Linked DNA regions of Dyadobacter pollutisoli. The protein of the gene in region 1 interacts with the protein of each later gene in a pairwise test. Links are inferred from orthologs where the notes say so. Each region holds a gene or a part of one and is shown on either strand. Other genes may lie near its edges.

The links.
Region 2: the proteins of ON006_RS18940 (region 1) and dnaE interact in binary tests that used the Escherichia coli proteins (3 or more experiments, as listed by UniProt). The link is inferred for Dyadobacter pollutisoli from one-to-one orthologs.

Annotation. Positions count from the first base shown.
Region 1 is NZ_CP112998.1:4,621,267-4,633,175, reverse strand. The notes cover bases 2,164-5,091. They hold ON006_RS18940 (DNA polymerase III subunit gamma/tau), read right to left. Parts: upstream 4,546-5,091; coding sequence 2,782-4,545; downstream 2,164-2,781. Other genes in these bases: ON006_RS18935 (glycoside hydrolase family 16 protein), read right to left, coding at 4,581-5,091; coaE (dephospho-CoA kinase), read left to right, coding at 2,177-2,785. Also shown: transcription antitermination factor NusB, read left to right, coding at 1-188; ON006_RS18965 (YtxH domain-containing protein), read left to right, coding at 294-596; ON006_RS18960 (DUF1573 domain-containing protein), read left to right, coding at 605-1,033; preprotein translocase subunit YajC, read left to right, coding at 1,056-1,358; ON006_RS18950 (YbbR-like domain-containing protein), read left to right, coding at 1,466-2,158; more of ON006_RS18935, read right to left, coding at 5,092-5,432; ON006_RS18930 (DUF6934 family protein), read right to left, coding at 5,429-5,830; ON006_RS18925 (GSCFA domain-containing protein), read left to right, coding at 5,952-6,953; ON006_RS18920 (Mrp/NBP35 family ATP-binding protein), read left to right, coding at 7,014-8,120; ON006_RS18915 (NifU family protein), read left to right, coding at 8,188-8,445; ON006_RS18910 (D-alanine--D-alanine ligase family protein), read left to right, coding at 8,610-10,331; ON006_RS18905 (MGH1-like glycoside hydrolase domain-containing protein), read left to right, coding at 10,505-11,909. UniProt on the Escherichia coli protein: Part of the beta sliding clamp loading complex, which hydrolyzes ATP to load the beta clamp onto primed DNA to form the DNA replication pre-initiation complex.
Region 2 is NZ_CP112998.1:1,926,685-1,939,847, reverse strand. What follows is about bases 8,612-12,793. They hold dnaE (DNA polymerase III subunit alpha), read right to left. Parts: upstream 12,463-12,793; coding sequence 8,812-12,462; downstream 8,612-8,811. Other genes in these bases: ON006_RS08005 (DUF2461 domain-containing protein), read right to left, coding at 12,509-12,793; trxA (thioredoxin), read right to left, coding at 8,612-8,724. Outside these bases: ON006_RS08060 (acyl-CoA reductase), read left to right, coding at 1-10; ON006_RS08055 (alpha/beta hydrolase), read right to left, coding at 11-814; ON006_RS08050 (esterase family protein), read left to right, coding at 916-1,623; ON006_RS08045 (ATP-grasp domain-containing protein), read left to right, coding at 1,656-2,849; ON006_RS08040 (carboxylate-amine ligase), read left to right, coding at 2,875-3,975; ON006_RS08035 (type 1 glutamine amidotransferase), read left to right, coding at 4,105-4,947; ON006_RS08030 (hypothetical protein), read left to right, coding at 4,940-6,130; ON006_RS08025 (aspartate aminotransferase family protein), read left to right, coding at 6,201-7,412; ON006_RS08020 (aldose 1-epimerase family protein), read left to right, coding at 7,446-8,324; more of trxA, read right to left, coding at 8,392-8,611; more of ON006_RS08005, read right to left, coding at 12,794-13,163. UniProt on the Escherichia coli protein: DNA polymerase III is a complex, multichain enzyme responsible for most of the replicative synthesis in bacteria. This DNA polymerase also exhibits 3' to 5' exonuclease activity. The alpha chain is the DNA polymerase catalytic subunit.

The DNA.
Region 1 (11,909 bases):
CGGAACTGATCCATTTCCCGGGCATTCCCGTTAAAGTAACAATTAACGAGTTTATTGAAATAGCAAAAAGGTACAGTACCCCAAAAAGTGGTAAGTTTGTAAATGGCGTCCTGGACGTGCTTTCTGTGAAGCTTTCGAAAGAAGGGGTGATCAGAAAGAGCGGCCGCGGATTGATAGATAATAAATAACGGCTTTCGAAAGTTATACAGGTTTTACCGCATGGAATAATTTTTGAGGGCTTACCAATATCAAAAAGGCTGATAGCCGCAGCAACAGCTAAAACTTAAAAACTCATGAGTAAAACCAGTAATAGTTTAATCGCATTCCTGACAGGTTGTGTCACCGGCGCTGCATTGGGGATTCTTTATGCACCCGACAAAGGGGAAGTTCTTCGCACCCAGCTGACTTACAGATTGTCGAAATACAGGGAGAAATTGGAAGGCGTGATCCAGGATATGGTTGATAAAAAAGACCAGCCGGATAGTCTCGCCAGAACCGAAGGCGAGCGGGTTGTGAATGACGCCCGCGAAAAAGCTGAAAAGCTGCTCGAAGATGTGGACCGTTTGATGGCTCAAATCAAAGGTCAGGCCAATTAATTACCGATATGAAAAAAATATCCATTTGTGTTTTGTTAGGAATCGCATTGGTTTTTTCCGGTTGTTCCAAAAAAGAAGATAAAAGCGAAGCGGAACAGGCAGATTCAAAAATGCCTGTTTTTGCTTTGATCGATAGCTCATCGTTCGATTTTGGAACCATTCAGGAAGGAGCTATTGTGGAGCACAGTTTCAAATTTCGCAATGATGGAGAATATCCGCTGATCCTGAACAATATCACTTCTTCCTGCGGCTGTACAACGCCGGAATGGCCCAAGGAGCCAATTGGTCCCAAAGAGACATCAAGTATCAAAGTCCGTTTTGACAGCAAACACAAGTCGGGTCCCCAGGTAAAAACCATTACGGTGTATGCCAATACGGAACCTGCTTATTCGGAGCTAAGGCTCAAAGGAGTTGTCAATTCCGCACCAACAAAATAAACTTTCTAATCTATCTCTTACAATGAATTTTTCTTTATTAGCACAAGCAGCAGCAGGCGGCTCACAAGGTATGATTTATCAGGTCGTGATGTGGGTCGGGATAATCGGGGTGTTTTATTTTTTCATGATACGCCCGCAGCAGAAAAAGCAAAAAGATCAGAAAGAATTGCTTGGTAACCTCAAAAAAGGCGATCAGGTGGTAACGATTGGAGGAATCCACGCCCGGATTTATACAGTAGAAGAGACAACAGTTACGTTGGAACTGGATAAAGGAGTAAAGTTAACAGTTGACAAATCAGCCATCTCGCGTACTATTGCAGGATAAATTCTCGTAATGAATATTTGTTCGTTGCTTTGAGATCGCTGTTTAGTAATGAATAAATAATTTATGAACAGCATACATTTTCGGATGTATGCCCATTTTAATTTGCTGTGAGTAACGTACCGTCAGGCCAGAACAGGATCAAAACTTTTTTCGTATGCATCCTGGCAGCCTCTTTTTTTTGGTTGATGAATGTGTTGAATAAGGATAATTATTCAATCAAGCTTAATTACCCGCTGGAAATTGAGTACGATAATTCCGCATTCGTTCCCATGCAGCCTTTGCCCAAGAGAATTTCAGTAAATGTATCGGGTGATGGTTGGACTTTACTTCAAAAGTCATGGCTGAATTTCAATGCTAATCCGGTAGTATACAAGGTGTTGAATCCCAATGAAGCTAGCTTTATCAATTCAACGGCCCTGACGGACCAAATTACAGAACTTTTCCCTAACCTGCATGTCAACTATGTCATTGCAGATACGTTTGAGTTAAATTTCGAGCGCAAGATCAGGAAGATCATCCCTATCAGGGTGGATAGCGCCGGTATCAATATTCGGGACGGGTACGTGATATCAAGCATCATCAATGTGTCTCCGTCGCTGATCTCGGTGGACGGGCCGGTTTCACTGATCCGCACCTATCCCGATACCATTCGCATTTCAATTCCTGTTCCAAAAATCCAGAATAATTTCGACGAAAGCCTACCGATTCCATTGCCCGTATCTCCATTGGTGGAGGTGAGTCATCGGGACGTATATGTCAGTTTTGAAGTTGCGCAGTATTTAAATGCTGCTCCTCAATAACCATCTTTCCCCGAAACCATGTCACTTCCACTTCAGATAGGAGTTACCGGCGGTATTGGTTCCGGCAAGAGCATAGTCTGCCAGGTATTTTCCTGCCTTGAAATTCCTGTTTATCACGCCGATTCCCGTGCCAAATGGCTTACCAATCATGAACCTGAGATCAGAGAAAAGGTAACGGATTTACTCGGGCCGGAATCGTATGATTCGTCAGGAATGTATAATACTTCGTTTGTTGCCTCCGTGGTTTTCAAAGACGAAAAGCTCTTAAAAAAGCTGAATGCCATTATCCATCCAGTGGTCATGAGAGATACCCAGCATTGGGTTTCGGAACATGCAGACTCTCCATATGTGTTGAAAGAAGCGGCCATTATGAACGCGGCCGGGCAGGGGAATTCACTGGATTACGTCGTGGTGGTTCACGCGCCGGAAGATCTGAGGATCAAGCGTATTCTGCAAAGAGACAATCGTAGTGAGTTGGAAATCAGATCGATTATCAAAAGGCAAGCGTCGGACGAGTCGAGAAAGCAGATCGCAGATTTTATCATTACCAATGACGAAACCGCTGCTTTGATCCCGCAGGTTTTGCATCTTAACCATCAATTTCTGGAAGCGGCGAAAAACCGTTAGAAATCTACGTCAAGGCCCAGTGCCTGCTTCAATTCCAGCAGATAGGGGTTCTTTTCAGCCATATAATTGAATTTTTCGGCAGGAGTATAGGGTAGCCGGTTTACCTCCTGGGGCGCTACACGGGGGTTAATGTCCAGCCTGGGAGCATCGATCCGGCTTTTCAGAAAACCCAGCAGATCATAACGCATGTTCTGGACTGCTTCCAGCTGGTGCGTGTTGTCAAGCGCTATTTCAATGGTGGTACCTTCCAGTTTGAACTCTCTCCTTAGTGTAATTTCCTCGGTGGTCGAGTTTCCGGCTTGCTGTCTCTTTTCTGCAAATTCATACCAAAGCCTTTGAAGTGTTTCAAAGGTCAATGCCTCCTTTTTGACATTACTGCCGGCTGCTACGGCAGCATAGTCAGTTTGAGCCGCAACGGTTTCCTTAACCGGTTGGCTGGTAATGGGAGTGGTGGCAGTGAGCGGAATCGTGCTTTTCAGTCGTGACGGTACAGCTGGAGTTGCTACTGGCTGTGGCGGCGGTGCGTAAGAGCTTCCATTGGTTGGAGCGCCGTTCGTTGGCGGTATTGCCGGAACAGAAGGCTGCGAATTTAATGGCTGTTGCTGTGGCTCAACTTTTTTTTTTGCCGTTTCATCAACGGCTGCAAGTGAATTAAGTTGAAGAACGTGCGGTAAATTGGCGAGCTTCATGAGGCAAAGCTCCACATGCAGTCGCTGGTTTTTGGCTGATTTGTAATTGATATCACATTGGCTCGCGATACTAAGCGCAGAGAGCAGGAAACTCATATCGGCCATCGCAGACTGTTCCTGGTATTTACGCTCGGCAGACTCCGAAACCTGCAAAAGCGTCACAGTAACAGGGTCTTTACCCACCAGCAAATTCCTGAAATGTTCCAACAGCCCTACCACAAACAAATGTCCGTCAAAACCTTTTCGCAAGATCTCGTCAAACAAAACCAAAGACCGCGCTATACTGCCGGCAGTCAATGCATCGGTGATTTTGAAGTAATAATCATAGTCCAGGATATGCAGGTTTTCGAGTACTGCTGCATAGGTAAGGTGATTATTAGTTGAAAAAGTAACATTCAAATCGAACATTGAAAGCGCGTCACGAAGTCCTCCGTCCGCTTTTTGCCCGATCAGTTCCAGTGCTTCTTTTTCAGTTTCAATGCCTTCTTTTTTTGCGATATCAGCCAGATGATATGCGATATCTTTTGGCTGTATCCTGTTAAAGTCAAAGATCTGGCAGCGCGAAAGGATAGTAGGCAGGATCTTATGTTTTTCCGTAGTTGCCAAAATGAAAATGGCATAGCCCGGCGGTTCTTCCAATGTTTTCAGGAATGCATTGAATGCGGCCTGAGAAAGCATATGAACCTCATCAATGATGTAGATTTTGTATTTTCCAGTCTGGGGTGGATAGCGAACCTGATCGATCAGGTTACGGATATCTTCCACCGAGTTATTGGAAGCAGCATCCAGTTCGTGGATATTGAAAGACGCATTGTTTTGAAAGCTGACACAGGATTCACATTCGCCGCAAGCTTCTACATCATCGCCGAGGTTCTGGCAGTTAATTGTTTTGGCTAAAATCCGCGCACATGTAGTTTTTCCTACACCCCTCGGACCGCAAAAAAGAAAGGCTTGCGCGAGGTGATTGGTGCGAATTGCGTTTTTTAATGTGGTAGTGATGTGTGATTGGCCAACCACCGAATCAAAGGTGACGGGACGATACTTCCTGGCCGAAACAACGAAATGATCCATGGTGCAAGATACTTCCATGCACTGGAATTTCAAAGTTACTTTTTCTCGACAAGCGGGTAAACACGGACGTAATCGACCTCCATTTTTTGAGGGAAAATGCTGTCATCCACGCCTTTTTGCCCTCCCCAGTCACCTCCGACAGCTATATTTAAAATAAAATGAAAAGGTTTGTCGAACGGCCATTGCTGCCATTGATAACCGGCTTCTTTCTTGAATGTAAAATAGGATTTACCATCCACCAGAATGGAAATGGCATCGGGTGTCCACTCGCAGGAGTAGGTGTGAAATTCCTCTGAGACCTGGTCGACCATAACATTATTTCCCTTGTTGGTTCCAATGGTATGGTTAAAAGCTTTGGTATGGACATTGCCATGGACTTTACCGTGATCGAAGCCAACATGCTCCATAATGTCGATTTCACCATTATCAGGCCAGCCTTTATTACCGTATCCATTTTCGCTGGCTAGCATCCATATAGCTGGCCAGGTGCCTCGTCCTTTCGGCAGTTTGGCCCTGATCTCAAACTTTCCATACAAAAAATCCCCTTTCCCTTTTGATACCAAACGGGCAGAACTGTGATCCAGTTTTCCGGATTTTTCTTTAATGGCAGTGATAACGAGGTTTCCGCCCTCTACTTTGGCATTAGCGATTTTGTCCGTGTAATCTTCCAGTTCGTGATTGCCCCAGCCATGATCACCGAGGTCGTAGCCCCATTTGGTAGGGTCAGGCTTTCCGGGAGTATCGAATTCGTCTTGCCAGGACGGGTTAGTGCCGAATTCGTAGGTTTTCTTGCTGGACGGAGTTGGTGGGCTGGATGGTTGAGAACAGCACACAAAAAAATTAGACAAAACTAGGACTGCTGATAGTATCAATTCTTGCCTGTTCATTTATTTGAATGACGATTAAATAGGTTTGATAAATCTGTTTTTCTTAACAATTCATTCATCTCGTCCAATTCCTTTTGCACAATTTCATCTCTGACTAGCTGCCGAGGAGGTTCGTTGTGCAGACGAACTACACTGCAACGTGGATTTTTTTCTAAAAAGTCACTCACAATGCAGGAGACTGTTGTATTAATTTTGGCTAGATCGTTCGCATCTTTTTTCGATGGAGAGCCAAGCTCGTCATTGTCTAGCAGGTCAAATAACGCCAGATTATAAATCTCGTTTTCGTCTGTCTGACTTAATACAACAACCTTCTTTACTTCTTTGTCCGCACTAACACTGACAAATTCATATCGCAATTCTTGACGCGACAGCGCGAATGGGTAGGAACTTTCGTTCATTTTGGAGGATAAGTGTGTGTAATTTGAATCAAACATAGTGTTTTTCCGGGACAGAAGAAATTGGCAGAGTGCTGGGTAGAACAAATACTGCTAATTTTGCAGAAGACATATTTGCAGATGAATGAAGGAGATTAAGCTAAGTACCGAAGTCAGTATCACGCCGTCGGAATGGAAGATCAGCCACCACTCCAAAATAATGACCATCGGTTCGTGCTTTGCGGAGGTATTGGGTACCCAACTTGGCGGCTATAAATTTGAAGTACTTAATAATCCGCTGGGTACTGTTTTTAATCCATTGGCCATCAGCAAAATATTAGATGCTGCCCTCGAAGAAAAAGCTCCTAATCCGGCATTGTATTTGCAGAATCAGGACCAGATATGGCTGCATCATGACTTTCACTCATCGCAATGGAGTCAGGATAAAAATGAGCTGGAAGCAAGCCTGACAGACAAGCTAGCTAACATTAAGCAGTTTTTAAAACAAGCCGATGTGCTGGTCATTACTTTTGGTACTGCCTACGCCTACCGCCATCGCCAGACCAACCAGATCATCGGCAATTGTCATAAACTTCCGGGAGAGAAATTTGTAAAGGAATTGCTTCATCCCGACCAGATCAGCATTGCCTGGGAGCAATTGATCCAGAAATTGCAGACTTTCAAAAGGGATCTTCGGATCGTTATGACGGTGAGTCCCGTGCGCCATACGCGAGATACATTACCATTGAACCAGGTAAGTAAGTCAACATTGCGGCTGGTATGTCATAAGCTTAGCGAAAAGTACAAGCAGGTCGAATACTTCCCTTCCTATGAGATCATGATCGACGAGCTGCGCGATTACCGGTTTTATGAGGAAGATATGATACATCCGAATAAGATTGCGGAACAATATATTTTCAATGGTTTTGAAGCAGCTTTTATTGATACCGAAATGCAGGCATTCATGAAAGAATGGGACGCTGTGAAGCAAACGATCCATCACCGGCCATTGCACGGATTTACGAAAAGCCAGCTGAAACTACTGAAATCATTATGGAGCAAGCTGAATGCACTTTCGCGAAATATGGACGTGTCCGCCGAATTGGAAGAAATTGAAAAGAGAATCAGAGAATTTCCGGTTTCCTAACAAACTCATTGAGGACATTTGTTGTTGAACAGTATTAAGACAAAGTACGTAACCAGTATAATGGGAGAATTTACAATCAATAAAGAAAAAGTTTTACAGGCATTAAGTACCGTGGAGGAGCCTGACCTGAAAAAGGATCTGGTGACGCTGGGGATGATCCAGGATATTGAGATTGGGGTTAATCAGGTGCGTTTTACAGTGGTGTTGACCACACCGGCCTGCCCGCTGAAAGAATTGATCAGAAGGAATTGTGAAGCAGCTATTCATGAGCATCTGAGTCCCGATGTGGAAGTGATTATCAAGCTTACTGCCAATGTTACTTCCACGCGGGATAGCGGCCCTATGATCCCGGGAGTTAAGAATGTAATTGCGATTTCGTCAGGAAAAGGAGGGGTAGGGAAGTCGACGGTAACTGCAAACCTGGCAATGGCATTGCACCGCTCAGGCGCGAAAGTGGGAATTATTGATGCAGATATTTCAGGGCCGTCGATACCGGTCATGTTCGGAGCTGAAAACATGCAGCCGACCATTACACCGAAAAATGGCAAAAACTATATAAATCCGATCCATCAGTACGGGATCAAAATGATATCCATAGGCTTTCTCACGCCGCCCGACAGCGCGGTGGTATGGAGAGGGCCGATGGCAAGCCAGGCATTGAAACAGTTCTTTGGCGATACCGATTGGGGCGATCTGGATTACCTTTTGATAGACCTGCCTCCGGGAACCAGCGACATTCACCTTACTTTGGTGCAAACCGTGCCGGTAACAGGGGCTGTAATTGTGACTACACCCCAAAAAGTGGCCCTGGCCGATGCAATTAAAGGATTGTCTATGTTCCGTCAGCCGCAGATCAACGTCCCTATTTTGGGCATCATTGAGAATATGGCCTGGTTTACGCCTGAGGAATTGCCGGATCATCAATACCATATCTTTGGAAAAGGTGGAGGGCAATTGCTAGCCGATAAGTTTAATGTGCCGTTGATCGGTCAGATACCTCTGGTGCAGGGGATCAGGGAGGCGGGAGATGAAGGTCGTCCGGCTGTTATGGACACGAACCCGATTGTGAACGATGCATTCCGGGATGCTGCCGAATCGCTTGCCCAGCAGGTGGCGATCCGCAACGCAACCAGAGAAAAAACCCTTCCGGTAGAAATACAGGTTTAGGCAGAGTCTATTAATGATTTGATTTTTAGAATATAATCTTGCATATTAGCAAATAGATTTTTTAACAATGGATTCAAAAGAAAAAACAATAGAGCTAATCGAGCAGGCACTCGAATCGGTACGTCCTTATTTGCTTGCAGACGGCGGTGACGTGAAATTAGTTGAATTAACGGACGATATGGTTGTCAAACTGGAATTGCAGGGATCATGCCAAAGCTGCCCGATGAGCGCAATGACATTCCGGGCAGGCCTGGAAGAATCAATCCGTAAAGCGGTACCGAATGTTAGTAAAGTGGTTTCCGTGAATGTTCCGGAGCTGGCCTGATACGGTCTGAAACTTATATTTATTTAGATAAAAAGCAGTCTTCGGTTATGAAGGCTGCTTTTTGTGTTTAAAATTCCGCCGCAACTCTGACAGAAATTGATTCATCTCAATTAGTACCTTATATTGCAGCTATGATCTAAATGCATTAATCAGGATATCTAAATATGCGTATCGGAATTTTTTTTGGTGGTCCCTCCCGTGAAAGGGAAATTTCATTTGCGGGTGGCAAGACTGCTTTTGAGTATCTGGATAAGTCCCTTTTCGAGCCCGTGCCGGTCTTTGTGGACAGCTTCGGTCGTTTTATACTTTTGGAAAAAGAGTTAATGTATTCCGCTGAGATCAGAGAGTTTTATCCATTGAAAAGCGCTCAGCTCAACGGTTTCAAGACATATATCGAATCTTTTCCCGAGTTGGCAGATCAACCGCTGCCAGCTGAAATAGGGAAGTTGCTGGCTCCGTCAGAATTTAAGCAACATTTCGAATTTGCGTTCCTCGCCATGCATGGTCCTGACTGTGAAGATGGCGCTATACAGGGATTGCTGGAATGGTACAGAATTCCATACAGTGGCCCAGGGCTAATGGGTTCCGCAGTTGGTATTGACAAAATATTGCAAAATGAAATGATCGCACTGGTGAATGGTCAGCAGAAGAAAAGCTGGACGTTACGTTTTAGTCAGTGGGTTCCCCGCGAATATCCTATTCTTTTTCAGGTACTTAAAAAACATCTCGGCCTGCCACTGGTTATTAAAGCCCCGCACCAGGGTTCGTCAATCGGGGTAGCCATTGTGAAGGAGGATTCTCTTGAAGAATTCATTGCCGCTGTAAACCAATGCTTTTTCCAGATCGAACTCGATGCCAATATCTGGAATTCATTGGATAGGCCAGAAAAACAGGCATGGGGCCAAAAAATAGCTAATCTGGACGAGGGGATAGGTTTTCCTGTTGTTTTCTCCGGTGAAACAGTTTACCATCCTGCTAATCTGATCGCTAAACTGGACGAATATTTCGCCAGCGGCCAGGAGCACGCGTTTATCAGTAGTTCCAATGGAGAGGATCAGGTTTTAATTGAAGAATTTATCGACGGACAGGAATTCTCCTGCGGTTGTATTCAGCTCAGTGATGGAAAGCCATTAGCATTGCCTCCGAGCGAAGTGATCAAAATGGTAAAGGTTTTTGATTTTAATGCAAAATATAAACCGGGTGCTAGCCGCAAAAGGATTCCGGTTGATACAACACTTGAAAAAAACCAGGAAATACAGCAGGTTATCGCACAGGTTTTTCAGCAACTTGGTATCGATGTCTGCGTGCGGATCGATGGGTTTTTGACCGGTGACGGCACCATTCTGCTGCACGACCCGAATACCATTCCGGGCATGTCACCTACCTCCTTCATTTTTAAACAAATGGCAGAGATTGGCCTGAACGTTACCCAGGCACTGACTTACCTGATACGCCAGTCTATCCGTGAGCGGATCCGTTCCGGCAAAAATACCTGGGAGCAAAGAAGGCTTCTCGATTCACTGGATAATCAAATCAACCTCAACAGAACTACCGAGAAGCCATCCGAGCTAATCGTCTTCGGCGAATCCGATGAAGAGTATGTTGCGGCGCGACTGAAATATGGTCAATTGAATGCAGAAGGCAAGATAAAGCCGGTGCCCGTATTGAAGGGAGCTGATGGGAAGTTTTATAAGTTGACTAACCCTTTGATGTTCAAGGAATACGTGTCAGACGTGGAAGCTTTGCTGCATACCGAAAGGCATCCTTTACTTTCCGAAACATCGGCTAAGGCAGCACCTACTACTGCTTTTTATGCGGGAGAAGTTAACTATCAGGTGGAGGTACATTCAAATCTTGATTCAATCCTAAGCCCGGCAATAAACTAGCGCTTTTTTGGAAATAGAGGTTCTCAGATTATTACTATTAACGGGTGGAGGTCGTCTTTTCGGCATTTTAAAATTTTTTAATTTTATCCCGGTTTATGGTGTTTTTGAAAGCCGGTTTTTTAAATTGTGTTGATTTACAGTGAAATTCATTCCTTTCGAAAATTGATATATTAATGGCACACGGCGCTGAGAAAGTAAGATTAAGCCTTCAAAAGGATAATAGGGGATGGAAAAAGTGGGGACCTTATTTGTCTGAACGCCAGTGGGGAACGGTTCGAGAAGATTATAGCGGCAACGGTGATGCCTGGAACTATATCACCCATGAGATGGCGCTTTGCAAGGCGTATCGATGGGGTGAGGACGGCATTGGCGGGTTTTCGGACAATAAGCAACACATATGCCTCTCCTTTGGATTTTGGAACCATAATGACAAAATTCTGAAAGAAAGGATCTTTGGATTGACCAACCGCGAGTCAAATCATGGGGAGGATGTGAAGGAAATGTACTACTATCTGGATAGTACGCCGACACATTCTTACACCAAAATGTTATACAAATATCCTCAGAACCCCTTCCCGTATGACAAGCTTCGGCAGGAAAACGGGCGGCGCGGGAAACAGGATCCCGAGTACGAAATCATGGACACGGGTGTGTTCGATAACGACGAATACTTCGATATTTTCATTGAACATGCCAAGGCGGACGAGGAGGACATTATGATGAAAGTCACGGTTTTTAACCGTGGTCCGAAAGATGCTCCGATCACAGTCTTGCCTACGATCATGTTCCGTAATACCTGGTCGTGGGGTTACGAAGCATTCAATTACAAGCCGATCATGAACGGTATTTCCAACCGTCTCATTGAGGTAACCCATCGTAAGCACGGCAAGTATAATTTATATCTGGACGGGGCCGATGAGCTTTTGTTTTGTGAAAATGAGACAAATTTTAAGAAACTGTACGGTACTGCCAATAATACTGCATATCCCAAAGACGGGATCAACGATTACGTGGTTAGTGGCAAAAAATCAGCTACGGTTAATCCCAACAACATCGGTACCAAAGCTTCTGCAAGATTTACCAAGACCATTAAAGCTGGCGAAAGCGCTACTTTTAGAATGCGTTTTGTAAATCATTCTATTTCGGAGCCTTTTGGCGGTTTTGAAGATCTTTTTGCCAAAAGGATCAGAGAAGCCGATGAGTTTTATGACGATTTGCAAAGGGATGTAGCTGACGCTGATTTGCGTTCCATTCAACGCCAGGCTTATGCCGGGATGCTTTGGAGCAAGCAGTTTTACTACTATAATGTCTACGAATGGCTGAAAGGCGATCCTGCGCAACCAGGACCCAATCAGGGACGAAAGTGGGGACGCAATTCGGGTTGGAAGCATCTGTACGCAGCCAACATTATCTCCATGCCGGACAAATGGGAGTACCCGTGGTTTGCCGCGTGGGACTTGGCTTTTCACTGCGTTCCGCTGGCGAGGGTTGATGCTGATTTTGCAAAAAGACAGCTTGAAATCCTCCTGCGCGAGTATTATATGCACCCCAACGGGCAGATACCCGCTTACGAATGGA
Region 2 (13,163 bases), 2.7 Mb from region 1 along the record:
CGGCTTATAATTATTCCTGGTCAATGCCCGACATCCATTCCAAAAAGTCGGGCAGCACTGTGGCCCAGGTTTGCGGGTTATGCCTACCTTCCGCCACTTCCAGATAAAAAACTTCTTTGTTCCACCCATATCCTTTTCGTTCCAGTTCAGCGATGCACTCCAATGTATCCTGAATGGAGTCTATGACCCCATCACCGTCGCGGTCATCGTATTCGTCGAGGCTACCACATTGAAACCAGAATCTCAGTCCCGGTTTTGCTGCCGAGTTCCGTATCTGGCGATGCATGATCCGGTCGGAATCGCTATAACCTTCATTTAGTGCTTTTTGCCTCCACCACAACGCACCGGAAAATACACCAGCCGCTGAAAATATGTCAGGATGGTTCCATACAATGTCCAGCGCCATCAAACCGCCAAGCGAAAAACCTGCGTGAGTAATGCCGGACATTTTAATGTTATAATGATTTTTCAAAAATGGAAGCAACTCTTGCAAAACGAAGCTAGTGGTTGCGCCAGCTTTGTTCCCCCTGTCGGCATAATCGGGCTGAACCGATGTACCGTATTCATAGATCCGGTCATGATTTGCGTGTATGCCAACTACTATAAACGGCTTGCCGGAAAGCCGCTCCAACAATGCAGCCATACCCAGGGCTTCAAAATCCTGACCATCATTAAACAGCAGCAATGGGTAGAGCCGAACCGGATCATACGCGGCAGGAAGCAACACGGAAATGGTCACTTCCCTGTCCAGGAAAGTCGAATGAACGTATTGGATGGATGATAAAATCTGCGAACTGGAAGAATTCAAACTCACTTGCCTGGGGATAATAACGGAATTGAAACCTGCAAGTTATTAATTTGCTTCCTATGATTTGTTTTGTATATTTCATTTGTCAAATATTAAACGCCCGCCATTTGGAAGAGAAGCATATTAAATACTACTCTCATCATCTCGATAGGGATGTTGACATGCTTGTCTACGGCAGCTGGGGTTATCCAATTCTACTTTTTCCAACAACGCTCGGACGCTATTACCAGGCCAAAGACATGGGTCTGATCGAGTCTGTGAGAGCATTGGTCGACTCAGGAAAATACAAAATCTATTGTGTCGATTCCATTGATTCAGAATCGTGGTATGCCAAGCATCTCAACCCTCAGTACCGGGTTTTGAACCACGTACAGTATGACAAATTTTTGAACAATGAGCTGGTACCTTATATAAGGAATGAATGTAATGTCGGCAAGATCGGGGTTGCGGGTTGCAGCTTCGGCGGTTTTCATGCTGCTAATTTCGCATTCAAACACCCCGACCAGGTGGCGTATCTTGTGAGCATGAGCGGCGCTTTCGATATCCGGAGCTTTACCGACGGCTTTTATGATGATACCGTCTATTTCAATAACCCTATCGATTTCATGCCTAATGAACAGGGCTGGCGTTACGGGCACATGAAAATCGTACTGGGCACCTCCGAGTGGGACATTTGCCTAGATAGCAACATTAAAATGTCCGGCATTTTGAGTGCCAACGGAATCGACCACTGGCTTGATATCCGCGGCTGGGAAAAACATGACTGGCCACTTTGGAATAAAATGTTCCCCGATTACCTGTCAAGAATCCTCTAAGAATTAAGTAAAAACAAAACAGAAACCAGACTATGAAAAAAATTGGAATTTTGTTCGGAATGGAAAACACTTTTCCAAACGCATTTATTGAAAGAGTCAACAGCAAAGGAGAAAGCGGGATCATAGCAGAGGCAGTAACTATTGACAAAGTAATTCAGGCCGGACCGACCGAGTACGCGGTCATTATCGACCGGATTTCACAGGACGTACCATTTTACAGGGCTTTTCTCAAGAATGCAGCTATATCCGGTACAGCGGTGATCAACAACCCGTTTTGGTGGAGCGCCGATGAAAAGTTTTTCAACAATGCATTAGCGGAAAAAATCGGGGTACCGGTCCCTAAAACCGTTTTGTTGCCTTCAAAACAGCGTCCAGAGAATACTTCCGAAACTTCGTTCCGTAACCTGGCTTTTCCAATGGCCTGGGAAGAGATATTTCAGTACGTCGGTTTCCCTGCCTATATGAAACCGCATGATGGCGGTGGCTGGAAAAGCGTTTACAAAGTGGTTAACCCGCAGGATATGTGGCACAAACATGAGGAAACGGGGCAGCTGGTGATGATGTTGCAGGAGGAAATCGAGTTCGAAGATTACTTCCGTTGTTACTGTATCGGCCAAAAAGATGTGCTCATCATGCCTTACGAGCCGCGTAACCCGCACCATTTGCGGTATGCTACTGAAATGAAAACGACGGGAGAAGCCCGCGAAAAACTGCTTGAAACAATCAGAGATTACACATTGAAACTGAATGTAGCCCTAGGCTACGATTTCAATACGGTCGAATTCGCCGTACGCGACGGCATACCCATCGCAATCGATTTCTGCAATCCAGCGCCCGACGCAGATATCTATTCCGTTGGCCCCGATAATTTTGAATGGGTAGTGGAAGCCGCAGCCAATATGGCCATCGAGCGTGCTAAAAAGCAGATTCCCGGCCAGACTAACCTTACCTGGGGGTCATTTATCAATGATGCTGTGAGTATTCCAGCCGTTGCTCCTGTACCTGCGGTCGCCCAACCAGTGGCTGTGGAACCAGAACCAGTAGCTACCCCACCGGTAGACACTGCCAAAGAGGTTAAAGTAAAAGCAGTTACTCCTAAAAAAGCCACAAAAGCTGCTACTGCGAAAGCGCCGGAGCCAGTGGCTGAGCCAGAGCCCAAGATTCCAACCAAAAAAGCAGCAGTTACCAAAGCTCCTGCCAAAAACTCCAAGATCAAGAAATCATAACATTTGTATCACCACAGGTTCCGATATGGCCACTTTCACACTGGGAATTGAAGAAGAGTTTCAAACCATAGATCCGGTTACCCGCAATTTGCGGTCGCACATGTCCAAGCTTGTGGAGGATGGAAAAATAACATTAAAAGAGCGCGTTAAGGCTGAAATGCATCAGGCTGTGGTAGAAGTGGGTACCAACATTTGCCACAACATTCAGGAGGCGCGTGAAGAGGTTACTTATCTGAGGAAAATGATCCTGGATCTGGCCGAAAAGCAGAACTTGCAGGTTGCAGCGGCAGGTACCCATCCTTTCGCCGACTGGGTGGAGCAGCTGATCACACCGGATCCGAGGTATGATGAGATCATCGACGAAATGCGGGACGTCGCGCGCGGTAACCTTATTTTTGGGCTGCACGTGCATGTTGGTATCGAGACGCGCAATGAAGGAATCCAGATTATGAACGCGGTACGGTACTTTCTGCCCCACATTTACGCGCTTTCGACCAATTCTCCTTTCTGGTGCGGGCGTAACACTGGTTTTAAATCATACAGGTCAAAGGTTTTTGATAAATTCCCAAGGACCGGTATCCCCGATTTCTTTTCCAGCGCGTCGGAATATGATGAATACGTCAATCTGCTGATCAAGACCAAATGCATTGACAATGGCAAAAAAATCTGGTGGGACATTCGCGTGCATCCTTTTTTCAACACCATTGAGTTCAGGATGTGCGATGTACCTATGCGTACGGACGAAACGATTTGCCTGGCGGCGATTATGCAGGCCCTGGTAGCTAAAATCCATAAACTACACCGCATGAACCTCAGTTTCCGTCCCTATCACCGGATGCTGATCAACGAAAACAAATGGCGTGCGGCGCGCTATGGAATTCACGGAAAGCTCATTGATTTTGGCAAACAGGAAGAAGTCGAGTACAAAATCCTGGTAGCGGAATTGCTTGAATTTATAGACGATGTGGTGGATGAGCTGGGCAGCAGAAAAGAAATTGACTACATTCATCAAATCATGGAAATGGGCACCGGCGCCGACAGACAACTGGCTGTATTCGAGGAAACTGGCAGTATGAATGCAGTGGTCGACTACATTGTGGCCGAAACCAGGATAGGTTTGGATTAAGCAGAAAATAACACAGGTTTTTTGTCGAAACCGAACTAATAGTCATAAACGTTGTTTTAACTTTTACCCAATTCTTAAAAAAATTTATAAAAGATAAAGCTGATCGCAAAAACGCTCAGTACTACCAAGATGACCAATCACAACAGACATTTCCGGATCGCCATTCTGGACATGTACAACGGGCACGACAACGAAGGGATGCGTTGTATTAAGAAAATTATTACCGCTTTCGGAGCGACCGAAGGTGTGCCCGTTGAATACACGATTTTTGATGTGAGGCAAAAACTCGAAGTTCCGGGGATGGAATTTGACGCTTACATTTCAAGTGGCGGCCCCGGTAACCCCTCCCCTGTCGGCGAGACGTGGGAAAAGAAGTTTTTCGGCTTTTTGGATCAGCTTCTTCAATTCAATGCCAAACGTCAGAACCGTACCAAAAAGCATTTGTTCCTGATATGCCATTCTTTTCAAATGGCCTGCATTCACTGGCAACTGGCTGGTGTGAGCAAAAGAAGAAAGACGTCATTTGGTACATTCCCTGTGCATAAAACCTCTTTGGGAAGAAAAGACCCATTATTGAATGCACTCACCGACCCATTCTGGATCGTGGATTCAAGGGATTTTCAGGTTACCCAGCCCAACCAGTTTATGCTCGAAAATATGGGCGCTAAATTACTTTGCCTTGAAAAAATCCGTCCGCACGTCCCGCTTGAAAGAGCAGTGATGGCCATTCGTTTTGCGAATGAAATCGTGGGCACCCAATTCCATCCCGAGGCGGATGCGGAAGGAATGCTGCGATACTTTTTAAGAGAAGACAAAAAAACAGCCATCATTTCGGCTCACGGAGAAGCCAAATACAACGACATGATCGAGCACCTGAACGATCCTGATAAAATACTCATGACGGAGTCAGTCGTAATCCCGATGTTCCTGAAAAACGCATTGAACAAAACTTTCGCACCGGCCTATGCATAAGGAAGCCCGTGAAGCATTTAACGGTTCTTTCACCGAAAGCAAATACGCGGATTTTGTAAAATCCATTGAAGAAGCATTTCCCGGACAGCTGGATTTTCGGGTCGCGGAAACTCCGGTGTTCGTGCCGAGAGAACTGAAAGAGAAGATCAATCAGGCCTCCGAAGAGATTATAGCAACATTGCTTTCACCGGATTTCAAAGCAAAAACCGACCGGGCAGTTCCTACCGGGCAATCGGTGCCAGGCGAGAATGTACATACTTCATTTCTGGCGATCGACTATGCCATTTGCAAAGATGATAATGGCGAATTGGTACCGCAGCTCATTGAATTACAAGGCTTTCCATCCATTTTCGGTTACCAGGCATTTCTGTCTGAATCGTTCAGGAAATTTTTCACCATAGCCGACTACTTTCAATATGCCTTTGGCCCCGATCAATATGAAGGTTACATAGCAAAGCTCAAATCATTAATCCTGGCCGGTGAGAATCCTGAGCAGGTAATCCTTCTTGAAATTTTCCCGGAAAAACAGAAGACCAGGATTGACTTTGCGGTTACTGAGCAAATGTTGGGCGTCAAGGCGGTATGCTATACCAAACTGATCCTGGAAGGCAAAAAGCTTTACTATGAGAAAGACGGTCGCAAAATTCAGGTAAAACGTATTTATAACCGTCTCATTTTTGATGATTTACTGAATTACCCCGACCTGGAAACCAGCTATCATTTCACGGATGAGGTAGATGTGACGTGGGTAGGACATCCTAACTGGTTTTTCAGGATCAGTAAATTTTCAATGCCATTTTTGAAAAACCGTTTTATACCTGAGACACAATTCGTCAGCGATTACAATGGTCAGTTTCCGGCAGACCTTGAAAATTATGTCTTGAAACCGCTGTTCTCCTTCGCCGGCTCTGGCGTGCAGCTGCATATTACGGAGGCAGATCTTGTCGCATTGAATGATCCTGAGAACTATATTCTTCAAAAAAAAGTCAAGTACGAGCCAGTCATTCAAGCACCCGACGGACTGGTCAAATGTGAGATCCGCATGATGTACGGTTGGAATGACGACGCCCCAAAACCTGAACTGCTGATCAGTCTGAGTCGATTGAGCCGGGGAGAAATGATTGGAGTACGTTACAACAAGGACTTTACCTGGGTCGGCGGCAGCGCCAGTTTTTTTGAGTAAAAGATTGAGTATAATACAAATATTGAATGTAAATAAGTATTATACTTTTAAAAAGAATTAAACATTTAGAATGTACATTTCCCACCGTCAGCACTTTTTTGATCATTTAGCACAAACTTCCGACTATCCGCTCGCGCTCGAAATTGAGCGTGCAGAAGGTGTATATATGTACAGCGCGGAAGGCAAATCTTACATGGATTTGATATCGGGAATCGCCGTGAGTAATGTTGGCCACAGACATCCCAAAGTTCTCGCGGCAGTTCATGAGCAGCTGGATAAGCACATGCATTTGCTCGTATACGGGGAGTATGTGCAGGGGACGCAGGTCAGGCTTGCGAGGGCATTGACAGACACATTGAACCTGGAATCCGCAAACCCCTCTCCTTTTGGTTTGATCGACAATGTTTACTTTACCAATTCAGGAACCGAAGCGGTAGAAGGAGCTATGAAGCTTGCCAAACGCTATACGGGCCGGTCTGAATTTGTCTCCTGCATTAATGCGTATCACGGCGCGACGCAAGGGGCATTAAGCTTGGCCGGTGCGGAGTTTTTCAAACGGAATTTCCGACCTCTGTTGCCTGGCATTACTCAAATACGGCACGGACATTTACCTGATATAGAGAAAATTACGAAAAATACTGCCGCTATTGTCATTGAAATCATTGGCGGAGAATCGGGCGTTCGTGTACCTTCCATCGCCTATTTTTCTGCTCTTCGGAAAAAATGTACGGAAGTGGGTGCGTTGCTTGTTTTGGATGAGATCCAAACTGGCTTCGGCCGCACAGGCAGTTTCTGGGCCTTTGAACAATTTGGTATCTATCCTGATATTTTACTGAGTGCCAAGGGTATGGGCGGCGGTATGCCGATAGGTGCTTTCATGGCATCTCAAAAAATCATGGGCGCTTTGAAAACCAACCCGATCCTGGGCCATATCACGACATTTGGCGGCCATCCAGTAAGTTGTGCATCTTCTCTGGCAGCTTTGCAGGTTACATTGGAGGAAAATTTGGCCGCAGAAGCCAATGCAAAAGGCGAGTTATTCAAGGCGCTACTGGTACATCCGGACATTAAAGAAGTGCGCGGAAAAGGCTTGATGTTGGCAGCTGAAATGGAGTCATTCGAGAAATTGAAGGATACCATCGACAAATGCATTGAAAAAGGAGTAGTGACAGACTGGTTCCTATTTTGTGACAATGCAATGCGGATCGCTCCTCCGCTCACCATTACCGAAGAACAGATCCGCGAAGCCTGCGCCGTTATTTTGAACGTTTTGAATTCCTAAATACGCAACAGAAAGAATATCTATCCTATCCTTATGCAATACTCCATCGAGAACCACCATCTTAAAATTACCGTAAAACAGACTGGCGCTGAACTTTGTCAGATTCAGTCGACTGTAACCGGCAAAGACTTCATGTGGAATGCCGATCCTAATGTATGGTCGAGTTATGCACCAGTGCTTTTTCCGGTCATTGGAGCCATTAAAAATGGTTTTGTCAAATACAATGGTCAGCAATACGCAGTTCCGCGCCATGGGTTTATCCGCAATAATGCGAATGTTACCTTAGCTGAGCAAACTACTGATAGTCTGACATTTGCCTTAAAAAGCAGTGACGAAACATTGGCTATTTACCCGTTCGAATTCGAGTTTCGGATTACCTATAAATTGGTGGATAGCAAAGTAGTGGTCAGTCATCACATTACAAATCATGGTTCCGGGGAAATGTTGTTCTCGCTCGGAGGTCATCCGGCGTTCAAATGTCCGCTGCACGACGATGAAGTCTATGACGACTATTACCTTGAATTTGAAGCAGTTGAAACTGATGCAACCTGGCTTCTGGAAAAAGACGGATTGGTAGGGAATCAAACGAAACCGGTTCTAGAAAATACCAATGTCCTGCACTTGAACTCCCATTTATTTGACAAAGATGCATTGATATTCAAGCATTTAATATCCAGACAAGTAAGCCTTCGCAGCACAAAATCTGGCCAGGTGATCACATTACATTATGAAGATTTTCCCTATTTAGGGATCTGGGCCAAACCTGGTGGTCATTTTGTATGCATTGAACCCTGGCTAGGCATCGCAGACAGTGCCGACTCCGACCAGAATTTTGAAACAAAAGAAGGGATTTTGAAACTGGATGCCGGTAAAACCTTCGAAGCAGCTTTTACGATTGAGATTAACGAGTAGCAAATAGATCGAAAACAAAAAAGGCTCCGAATTGGAGCCTTTTTCAAATTTTATAATCGATCAGACCTTAAACAGTCGCTTCGATTTGGGCATTTAATTTATCTTCCAAAGTTGTTTTTGGTACAACACCAACAACTTTATCAACTAATTGTCCTCCTTTAAAAATCATCAATGTTGGGATACTGCGGATACCAAATTTAGCAGGTACCGATGAGTTCATATCCACGTCCATTTTACCAATAACTGCTTTTCCGTCGTACTCGCCAGCCAACTGTTCCACTACCGGTCCGATCATTTTACAAGGGCCACACCACTCTGCCCAAAAATCTACAAGTACTGGTTTATCGCCCTGGATAAGTTCTTCAAAGGTGCTATCGGTAATTTCAATTGCTTTTCCCATGTCCAAAAAGTGTCTATGTTTTTTTATAAATCTGATGTAATAATGCTTATTAGTATCTAAAAGTTCCTTGCTGATTTATTTAAAAAACTAGTTTAAAAAGAACTTTACACCATGAAAACCACTCAACACTTTGAAGAGTTCATTAGATGGTGCAACCCTGTAACCACGTGACAACATTTCGACTTCTAATCGTGTTTCCGGGTCAATAACCGTCATATTTACAGCGCATGATCCGGGATGATTGCCAAATGTATCGTTCAGTAAGTGAATGAATTGCGCATCGATTTGGTCCAATGTAAGACTGATCTTGATCTTCCTGCACATTTTCTCCCTGATTTCCGTCAGCAGCTGAATCTGGGATATTTTAAATTCAAATTGGTCTTCCTGTTTCCACCGGTTTTGCACCTTGCCTTTGATATATAAAAACTGGCCGACTTGCAGGTAATTTTTAAAACGGATATAATCTTCGCCACCCAGCAACATCTCCATTGAACCGCGGTAATCTTCCAGCTTAAAAATCATAAAAAGACTTCCATTCCGGGACATTCTTTCCTGCGCACTTGTCACAATTCCACCCACACTAATTTCCTTACCAAAAAATTTCGGGTTTCGCTCTCCTTCGGCAATTTCCATGACCTTATCCAATGTACCGTTGCAGAAATTGTCTAGCTCGACCCGGAATGTATCGAGCGGGTGACCGGAAATGTAAAAGCCTACCACCTCCTGTTCGTAACGCAATTTGGTAAGATCATCCCAGGGAATAATGTCCGCGGCCTTGGGTTTGGTCATTAATATATCATTTCCACCAAAAGCGCCGAAAAGTGAGGACTGGTTAGATGCTTTTTCAGCGTGATAATTGTTAGCATAACGGATTATTTTTTCAATAAATGTTCCGTTTTCGCCCTGCTCAGCTGTGAAATATTGTGCCCGGTGATACTCCTGAAAACAGTCGAAGCCGCCTGCATAGGCCAAGCTTTCCAAGGTCTTCTTGTTAACCGTCCGCAAATTGACCCTGATGATAAAATCAAACACATCCTTGAATGGTCCGTTGGCGTTTCTTTCTTCAATAATCGATTCCACGGCAGCATCACCACTTCCTTTCACCCCGGCCAGTCCGAAACGGATCTCCCCTTTCTTATTTACGTTAAACTGACGGTCCGATTCATTGATATCGGGCCCCAGAACCGTAATTCCAAGGTTTTTACATTCCTCCATGAAGAATGTGATCTTTTCAATGTTACCCAGTGAGCTCGTCAATACCGCCGCCATATACTCACCCGGATAGTGCGATTTGAGATAGGCGGTTTGATATGCCACAAACGCATAGCACGTTGAGTGTGACTTGTTAAACGCGTAAGATGCAAATGCTTCCCAGTCGGTCCAGATCTTTTCAAGTTTTTTGGCATCCAAACCTTTTTCGGCACCGCCTTTCATGAAGTCCCCCTTCATCTTGTTCAGGGTTTCAATCTGCTTCTTACCCATCGCTTTCCGCAGGGTATCGGCCTGGCCTTTCGTAAAACCGCCCAGTTTCTGGGACAAAAGCATTACCTGCTCCTGGTAAACTGTAATCCCATAAGTATCAGCGAGGTACTCTTCCAATTCGGGCAAGTCATAGGTAATTTCCTCATGACCATTTTTACGACGGATAAAGTTTGGTATGTATGCGATCGGACCGGGACGATACAAGGCGTTCATGGCAATCAAATGCTCAAAACGGTCGGGAATGAGGTCGCGCATGTGCTTTTTCATCCCGTCAGATTCAAACTGGAAGATCGCATTCGTTTCACCTCTCTGGAACAATTCAAAAACTTTCGGATCGTCCAGCGGAATGTCGTCAATCACAATGTCGACATTGTGGTTCTGCTTGATGAGCCGCAAAGCCTCCTTGATAATGGTCAGGTTTCGAAGGCCCAAAAAGTCCATCTTGATTACCCCCGCATCTTCAATGATCTTTCCCTGATACTGGGTGATCAGAAAGTCCGAGTCTTTGGAGGTACTCACCGGAATAATTTCAGTTAAGTCGCTGGGGGCAATGATAATCCCCGCCGCATGTATACCCGTATTCCTCACAGTACCTTCCAATCGCCTTGCTTCCTGTAACACACTAGCTTGCAAATCGTTACCGAGCGCAATAGCCCGCATTTTCTTAACATTATCAAGCTCTTCAGGCGCTATTCCCTCCTTTTTCATCAAACTCCCTTCTCCTTCCAGCGGTGCTGTGAAGATCCGGTTGAGGGTCATATTGTAAGTGGGCTTGTCCGGTACGAGCTTCGCTAATGCATTGGCCTCAATCAGCGGCAGGTCCATTACCCTGGCAACGTCCTTAATCGCCGATTTGGCGGCCATGGTACCATATGTTACGATCTGCGCAACCTGATTGTAGCCATATTTTTTAACCACATAATCGATTACTTTTTGCCGACCTTCATCATCAAAGTCCGTATCAATATCGGGTAGTGAGATCCGGTCAGGATTCAGGAAACGCTCAAAAAGCAGATCGTACTTGATCGGGTCAATGTTGGTAATACCGGTACAGTAAGCCACCACTGATCCAGCTGCAGAACCACGGCCTGGACCAATAAATACCCCCATTTTACGCCCTGCATCAATAAAGTCAGCCACGATCAGGAAGTAACCGGGGAAACCCATGTTCCTGATTGTATTCAATTCAAAGTTCAAACGATCCTCAATCTCAGCAGTAATCGTGCCGTACTTGAATTTTGCTCCTTCAAACGTAATGTGCCTCAGGTATTCCCATTGATTCAGAACGTCGGCGGTCAATTCCTTTTTCCCCACCATTTCAGACAATGTATGTGTCTTGAATTCGTCGGGTATCGGGAAGTTGGGCAATAGAATGTCCTTCCTTAAATCCAGTGTTTTTATTTTGTCAACAATCTCATTCGTGTTATCCAGTGACTCAGGAAGATCATTGAAAAGCGATAGCATTTCGCTGGTTTTCTTGAAATAAAACTGATCATTGAAAAATGCAAACCGGGAGCCTTTCGGAATACCTTTATCATCATCAAAATCCTTCGCGGACGGGGTACTTTGCTTATCGCCCGTGTTGATACACAGCAAAATATCGTGTGCATTCCAGTCTTCCTGGTCCACGTAATGCGAGTCGTTGGAAGCAATGATCTTGACATTATATTTTCTTGCAAACTTCACAAGAACTTCATTCACAATATATTGATCCCGAATTTCGTGACGCTGTAACTCTACGTAAAAATCGTCACCGAACAAATCGAGCCACCATTTGAATTCCTTCTCAGCCGCCTCTTCGCCTTGTCTTAAAATAGTCTTGGGAATAACCGCACCAATGCAGCAAGTTGTCGCTATCAGCCCTTTGTGGTACTTCACAATCAGCTCTTTATCTATCCGGGGGTACTTGCCGTACATTCCCTCAATAAAACCCAGCGAACACATTTTAACCAGGTTTTTGTAACCTATCTCATCTTTGGCAAGCAATAATTGGTGAAAACGTACATCCTTTTTGTCTTTGGTAAACTGGCGGATATGCCTGTCCTCGACCACATAAAACTCGCAACCTACGATGGGCTTGATCCCTTGCTTATTTCCCTCAGCCACAAATTCAAATACCCCGAACATATTGCCATGATCGGTGATGGCCACCGCTGGCATATTGTCCTCTTTGGCTTTTTTGAATAGTTTTTTAATATCCGCCGCACCGTCGAGAAGTGAAAATTGCGTGTGGCAGTGTAAGTGAGAAAATTGCATGTGATCGATGTTGTGATTTGAAATGGCAGACTTTGAAAAGCGCTATTTATTGCTCGGCAGGCTGTTCATACAATACATAATTCATATAATCGGTAAAAGGTTTAAGCAGCGAGATAGCATTTACGACCATATCTCCGAAGTCCTTGGAGGCCACTTCCTTATCTGTGTACCGATGGACGAAAAAAAGTTGTTTTCTTTTTAGCAGCTCAATTTCGGGGTGATCCTTTGGATAACCCTTCGGCGTTGTTTTTAAAATATCGCCGTGAATTTCCGGGAACAACTCCTTAAATTCCTTGCCTTCAATGATGTGTTTCAGCTCATCCGCATTGTAGTCTATCTCCTGGCGAAACCGGGCCAGCTGTTCGGATGTGGTGTCCCACATACCTCCTCCCAAAAACGACAGATCCCCTGGTTGAATTTGTAAATAATAATCAATTTTGCCAGAGCTTTTACCGCCCGGACCTATCCCTGCTGCTAGGTTATTCTTGTAAGGAGCTTTGTTTTTAGAGAAGCGGATATCCCTGTTAATACGCAGCAAGCATTCTTTAACCTGTAAATTTCCGAGGTCCTGAAACTTGCCTACCTCAGTGATCAGATAGCCAACCAGTTTTTCCATATCGGCTTTGGCGGCATCATAAAGTTTTCTATTTTCTTGAAACCAGTCCCTGTTATTATTTTCGGCTAATAGGCTGAGAAAGTGA